One region of the Pseudomonas sp. NPDC087358 genome, then DNA from elsewhere that is predicted to be linked to it. Evidence: predicted binding sites of a transcription regulator. Region 1 holds the regulator's gene; the other holds the start of a gene.

The links. The regulator FliA, encoded in region 1, starts transcription of late flagellar genes. The targets are predictions, from matches to a motif close to CTAAAGTTTNNNNNNNNNNNGCCGNTAA.
Region 2: a site for FliA is predicted at 2,135-2,162, ahead of ACI2KS_RS15570 (methyl-accepting chemotaxis protein). Genes of this name have one in related genera too.

The regions. Positions count from the first base shown of each region.
Region 1 is NZ_JBJDOA010000003.1:88,885-92,294, forward strand. Features, by position in the region: gene fleN (flagellar synthesis regulator FleN) at 65-898, shown strand; gene fliA (RNA polymerase sigma factor FliA) at 895-1,635, shown strand; gene ACI2KS_RS07270 (chemotaxis response regulator CheY) at 1,893-2,267, shown strand; gene ACI2KS_RS07275 (protein phosphatase CheZ) at 2,287-3,075, shown strand; gene ACI2KS_RS07280 (chemotaxis protein CheA) at 3,206-3,410, shown strand, end outside.
Region 2 is NZ_JBJDOA010000006.1:53,799-57,208, reverse strand. Features, by position in the region: gene tatB (Sec-independent protein translocase protein TatB) at 1-397, shown strand, start outside; gene tatC (twin-arginine translocase subunit TatC) at 394-1,188, shown strand; gene ACI2KS_RS15575 (16S rRNA (uracil(1498)-N(3))-methyltransferase) at 1,185-1,892, shown strand; gene ACI2KS_RS15570 (methyl-accepting chemotaxis protein) at 2,199-3,410, shown strand, end outside.

The DNA of each region.
Region 1 (3,410 bases):
CACACAGTGAACGTGCAGCCCGAAATGTGGCTTGGGTCTGAGCAAGACAAGGTAAAAAATTAACATGGGCAGCATGCATCCCGTACAGGTTATCGCGGTCACCGGTGGCAAAGGTGGCGTAGGCAAGACCAACGTGTCAGTGAACCTCTCGCTGGCCCTGGCCGAGCTTGGGCGTCGCGTCATGTTGCTGGACGCCGATCTGGGTCTGGCCAATGTCGACGTACTGCTGGGGCTGACCCCCAAACGCACCCTGGCGGACGTCATCGAGGGTCGCTGCGAGCTGCGCGATGTCCTGTTGCAGGGGCCGGGCGGCGTGCGCATCGTACCGGCGGCTTCCGGCACCCAGAGCATGGTTCACCTGACCCCGGCGCAGCACGCAGGCTTGATTCAGGCGTTCAGCGACATCGGCGACAACCTGGATGTGCTGGTGATCGACACCGCTGCCGGGATCGGCGAGTCGGTGGTCAGTTTCGTCCGCGCCGCCCAGGAAGTGTTGCTGGTGGTGTGCGACGAGCCGACCTCGATTACCGACGCCTATGCCTTGATCAAGCTGCTCAACCGCGACTACGGCATGAACCGCTTCCGGGTGCTGGCCAACATGGCACAGAGCCCGCAGGAAGGGCGCAACCTGTTCGCCAAGCTGACCAAGGTCACTGACCGGTTCCTCGACGTGGCCCTGCAATACGTAGGCGCCGTGCCGTATGACGAATGCGTGCGCAAGGCTGTGCAGAAGCAGCGTGCGGTGTATGAAGCGTTTCCCCGTTCCAAATGCGCGCTGGCGTTCAAGGCCATTGCGCAGAAGGTCGATACCTGGCCACTTCCGGCGAACCCGCGTGGTCATCTTGAATTTTTCGTTGAACGCCTGGTTCATCAGACCAGCGCAGGGCCAGTGTCATGACAGCAAGCGGCTATCGCATGTACAGCAAATCATCCAAAGATTCCCAGTATGAGCTGATCGAGCGTTATGCCCCTTTGGTCAAGCGCATCGCTTACCATTTGCTGGCGCGTTTGCCGGCGAGTGTGCAGGTCGAAGATCTGATTCAGGCCGGGATGATCGGCCTGCTTGAAGTGTCGACCAAATACGATTCCACCAAGGGTGCGAGTTTCGAGACCTACGCGGGTATTCGTATCCGCGGCGCAATGCTCGATGAAGTGCGCAAGGGGGACTGGGCACCGCGCTCGGTTCACCGCAACACACGCATGGTCAGCGACGCGATTCGTGCAATTGAAGCAAAAACCGGCCGCGACGCTAAAGATCACGAGGTTGCTGCCGAACTTCAATTGAGTCTCGATGATTATTACGGGATTTTGAACGATACCTTGGGCAGTCGCCTGTTCAGCTTCGACGATCTGTTGCAGGACGGCGAGCATGAGGGACTGCACGAGGACGGCGCGAGCCAGTCGCTCGAACCGTCACGTGATCTGGAAGACGAGCGCTTCCAGAGCGCATTGGCGGACGCCATTGCCAACCTGCCCGAGCGTGAACGCCTGGTGCTGGCGCTGTACTACGACGAAGAGCTCAACCTCAAGGAAATCGGTGAGGTCCTGGGTGTCAGCGAGTCGCGGGTCAGCCAGCTGCACAGCCAGTGTGCCGCACGCCTGCGGGGACGGTTGGGAGAGTGGCGGGCGCGTTGATGCATCGGGCGCAGACCGTGGTGTCTGCGTGCTGGATGCAAGACCGGCTTGCAAGATGTGTGGGAACGCAAAAGTGACAAGGCAGGAGCCGGTCGAATCAGGTCTTCAACAGGTCCGGTTCCGCTGTGCTCATGCCCGGTTTCTTCGAAAGACCCCCTCGTTTTCGTGTAACCGGTGTGTTGTGCCGGTATTGATTGAACGCGCGTCCAGGTGCTGGGCGCGTTAAAGACTGCTTGGAGGTCGAATTGGACAAGAACATGAAAATCCTCATCGTTGATGACTTCTCAACGATGCGGCGGATCATAAAAAACCTGTTGCGTGACCTTGGGTTCACCAACACGGCCGAAGCGGATGACGGTACCACCGCATTGCCGATGCTGCAGAGCGGCGCTTTTGACTTTCTGGTGACTGACTGGAACATGCCTGGCATGTCTGGCATCGACCTGCTGCGTCAGGTGCGTGCCGACGAGCGTCTGCGCAGCCTGCCGGTGCTGATGGTGACCGCCGAAGCCAAGCGCGAGCAGATCATCGAAGCAGCTCAGGCCGGCGTTAACGGCTACGTGGTGAAGCCTTTCACCGCCCAGGTGCTCAAAGAGAAGATCGAGAAGATATTCGAGCGCGTCAATAGCTGATGTCCGCTGCGAGGGCGCTATGGATTCCAAAGATTCGACGATGGGTGACTTTGAGTCGACCCTGAAGAAACACGCGCAAGAACTGGTCGACAGCCTCGAAAAAGGCAAGTTCGGCGAGGCCGTGCAACTTATCCATGAGCTCAATCAGACCCGCGATCGCGGCCTGTATCAGGAAGTTGGCAAGCTGACGCGTGAACTGCACAGTGCGATCGTCAATTTTCAGATTGACCCGCACATGCCGCAAGCCGAAGAAGTGTCCCAGATCACCGATGCCACCGAGCGCCTGTCGTATGTTGTCAGGCTGACGGAGGGTGCGGCCAACCGCACGATGGATCTGGTGGAACAGAGCACGCCGCTGATGAACGGCCTGAGCGCCGACGCCAAGGCGCTAAGCGTCGATTGGGGTCGCTTCATGCGTCGCGAGATCGGTGCCGAAGAGTTCCGGGACCTGGCTCGTCGCGTCGATGGTTTTCTGACGCGCAGCGAAAAAGAGACCCATGAGGTCGCCAGCCACCTGAACGACATTCTGTTGGCTCAGGATTACCAGGACCTTACCGGTCAGGTGATCAAGCGCGTGACCACACTGGTGACCGAAGTCGAAAGCAACCTGCTCAAGCTGGTGCTGATGGCAAGCCAGGTGGATCGCTTCGCCGGGATCGAGCACGACCAGGAACTGTTCCGTAAGCAGAAAGAAGAAGAAAAACTTCATTCCAAGGGTGAAGGTCCGCAGATTCATGCCGATAAACGTGAAGACGTCGTATCCGGTCAGGATGATGTAGACGATCTGCTATCGAGCCTTGGCTTCTAGATTCTAGATACTGAGTTCTATGTGAAAGTGGCTGTGGGTCTGGCGTGCGAATGCTTCGACGAAGGCAATGCGCGCAGACCCTTGCACAGCCCCTGGATCGGTTTGACGGTTAATTTTAGGAGCACCCCCAATGAGCTTCGGCGCCGATGAAGAAATCCTTCAGGATTTTCTGGTAGAGGCCGGCGAGATTCTGGAGCAGTTGTCCGAGCAACTGGTCGAGCTGGAAAGCCGACCGGATGATGCGGACCTGCTCAATGCAATTTTTCGCGGTTTTCACACTGTAAAAGGGGGCGCCGGCTTCCTCCAGCTCAACGAGCTGGTTGAATGCTGCCACA
Region 2 (3,410 bases), on a different contig from region 1:
GATCAAACAGGAAGTAGAACGCGAAATCGGCGCTGACGAGATTCGTCGCCAGTTGCACAACGAGCACATTCTTTCGCTGGAAGAAGAAGCGCGCAAAATCATGCAGCCGCAGCAACCGCCCGCCCAGCCTGTAGCGCAACCCCCTGTCACGAGCGAGACGCCACCGGCGAGCGAGCCGATCACGCCGATCATGGGCGCGGCACTGGCGCCTGCGCCAAGCGCAGATATCGGCCCGGCTGCCCCCGCCGAAAGCGCATCGGTCAGCCCGCAGCCGATTCACGCCGAGCCCGCTCAGCCCGTCTCGACGCCTGCCCCTGCACCCGTGACCACACCGGCCACTGCCGTGCAGAGCGCACCTTCCGCCAACGATTCGTCACAGCCACCGCGAGCCCCATGAGCGAAATTCCGGAAAACGACCAGCAAATGCCGCTGGTCTCGCACCTCACTGAACTGCGTTCGCGCCTGCTGCGTTGTGTGCTGGCGATCTTCGTGATCTTCGGCGCGCTGTTCTATTTCACGCAGAAGATCTACACCTTCGTTTCAGCGCCACTGCGCAAGTTCTTGCCCGAAGGCGCGACGATGATCGCCACCGACGTGGCATCGCCGTTCATTACGCCGTTCAAGCTGACCATGATGGTTGCGCTGTTCCTGGCCATGCCGGTGATCCTGCACCAGATATGGGGTTTCATCGCGCCGGGGCTGTACAAGCACGAGAAGCGCGTCGCCGTGCCGCTGCTGGTCTCCAGCATCATTCTGTTCTACGCCGGGATGGCCTTTGCCTACTTCCTGGTGTTCCCGCTGATCTTCCACTTCTTTGCCAGCGTGACCCCGGAAGGCGTGTCGATGATGACCGACATCGCCAGTTATCTGGACTTCGTCATGACCCTGTTCCTGGCGTTCGGCGTCGCATTCGAGATCCCGGTCGCCGTGGTTCTGCTGGTGTGGATCGGCATCGTCGACGTCAAATACCTGAAGAAAGTCCGCCCCTACGTAGTGATTGGCTGCTTCGTGGTCGGCATGATCCTCACCCCGCCCGACATCTTTTCGCAAACGCTGCTGGCCGTGCCGATGTGGTTGCTGTTCGAAATCGGCGTGCTGTGCAGTTCGATGATCACCAAGCGCGGCGATCACGAAGACGATGAAAAAGCCGAAGACGAGCAAGACCAGCCGCCAGCGACCCAGCCGTGAACCTGCTGCTTCTCGAAGACGCCGACTTCATCGCGGCTGACCGTGTGGTCCTGCGTGACCGGCGCCTCAAGCACATGCAGGAGGTGCATCGCTCTGAAGTCGGTGACAGCCTGCGTGTCGGTCGCGTCGGCGGCCTGCTCGGCAGCGCGCAGCTGCTGCGTCTCGAAGCTCGCGAGGCTGAACTGTCGGTTGTCTTTGATCGGCAGCCGCCCGGCAAACTGCCCTTGACCCTGATCCTCGCCCTGCCGCGCCCCAAGATGCTGCGTCGGGTGTTCCAGACCGTGGCGACCATGGGCGTGCCCAAGGTCATTCTGGTCAACAGTTACCGGGTCGAGAAGAGCTTCTGGCAGACTCCGTTCCTGCAACCAGAGGCCATCCGCGAGCAGTTGATCCTGGGGCTGGAACAGGCGCGCGATAGCGTCCTGCCGCAAATCCTCATCGAGAAACGCTTCAAGCCCTTCGTCGAAGACCGCTTGCCTGCCATCGTCGACGGCACGCTGGGTCTGGTGGGACATCCAGGGGACTTCCCCGCCTGCCCGCGTGCAGTCGATCAGCCGGTGACCCTGGCCATCGGACCCGAAGGCGGCTGGATTCCGTATGAGGTCGACATGCTGCATGAATCGGGCCTCAACCCGGTGCAGCTCGGCGATCGGATCCTGCGGGTCGAGACAGCTGTCACGGCTTTGCTTGCGCGGTTGTTTTAAGACGCCCCCGATCACGCCTGAATCCGGTAGGAGTGAGCTTGCTCGCGATCTGTTGCGCAGCAACAGCAAACCTGACGACCCGGAACACCTGACACGCCGAATGTGCAGGATTTGCTGCCGGTTCCCGGCAGATCGCGGAGCAAGCTCATTCCTACAGGAATCGTATTTCGCGTGTCTGCATCACGACGCTCGAAGCTGCGCAAACCCCTACAACACTTGGCAGGATCGCCCGCCATACGGTGCTTCAGTTTGGGGCATGATGGCCGATAAACAGACGTCCATAAAAACAGTACGCAAGGAATCATCATGTATCGCTGGTCTGCCCAACGCCTTGGAAACGTGAGTGTCAGTCGTAAACTCGGGATCGGCTTCGGTCTGGTGCTGTTGCTGACGCTGGTCATCACTGCCACGGGCTGGTCAGGCATCGACACCCTGATCAAGCGTGGCGACAGGCTGGCCGCGATCTCGCAGGTCAGTGAGCAAACCCTGGAACTGCGTACCGCGCGCATGGGTTATGAAGTCCGGTACAGCAGCGAAGCGGCGACGCAGGTCATTACCGCGTTGGGCAAGCTTGACGCAACGTTGAAACTTGCGCGCAACCTGATCGTGGCGGCAGACGACCTCAAGCTGGTGGACACTCAGATTCAGGCTGCCGGCGACTACCGCCGCGCCTTCGACGAAATGACCCAGGCCATTCAAGTCCGTGAGGCCAGTCGCGTGAACCTGGGCACTACCGCAGATGCCGCAGTCGATCAGGTCAACAAGATCGAAGAGGCGCTGATTCAGCACGACAACATCCTGCAGTTCAACAGTGCCGTGGGTGTGAGCAAGCAAATCCAGCAGGCGCGCTTTCAGGTCCGCGGCTACACCTTCAGTGGCAACCCGGATTTCGAGACCAGTGCCAATGCCGCGATCAACGAGGCCATCGTTGGCGTGAATACGCTGGCAGGCGACGTCTCCTCGCAGTACATCCCACAATTGCAAAAGGCCAATCTGGCGCTCAAGGGTTATCTTGCCGCCGTCGGCCAATACCGCGACGCTCAGCAGAACAGCCGTCTGGCGCTGGAAAAAATGAGCAACCTGGGTCAGCAGCTGCTGGACCTGAGCGACAAGCTGACCGTCTCGCAAAACGCCAGACGTGACGCCGACAGTCAGCAGGCCCAGTCCATGCTCGGCCTGGCCACCGTTCTGGCATTGCTGTTTGGCGTGCTCGCGGCATGGGCGATCACCCGCCAGATCACCCTGCCACTCAAGCACACGCTGATTGCCGTGGACCGGGTTGCTTCGGGCGACCTGACCCATAATTTGACTATCGACCGGCGCGATGAGCTGGGCCAGTTGCAAGGGGGCATCCAGCGCATGACCCTCAACCTGCGCGAGCTGATCAGCGGTATCAGCGACAGCGTCACACAAATCGCCAGCGCCGCCGAGGAACTGTCCGCGGTCACCGAGCAGACCAGCGCCGGAGTCAATAGCCAGAAGGTCGAGACCGACCAGGTGGCCACGGCCATGCATCAG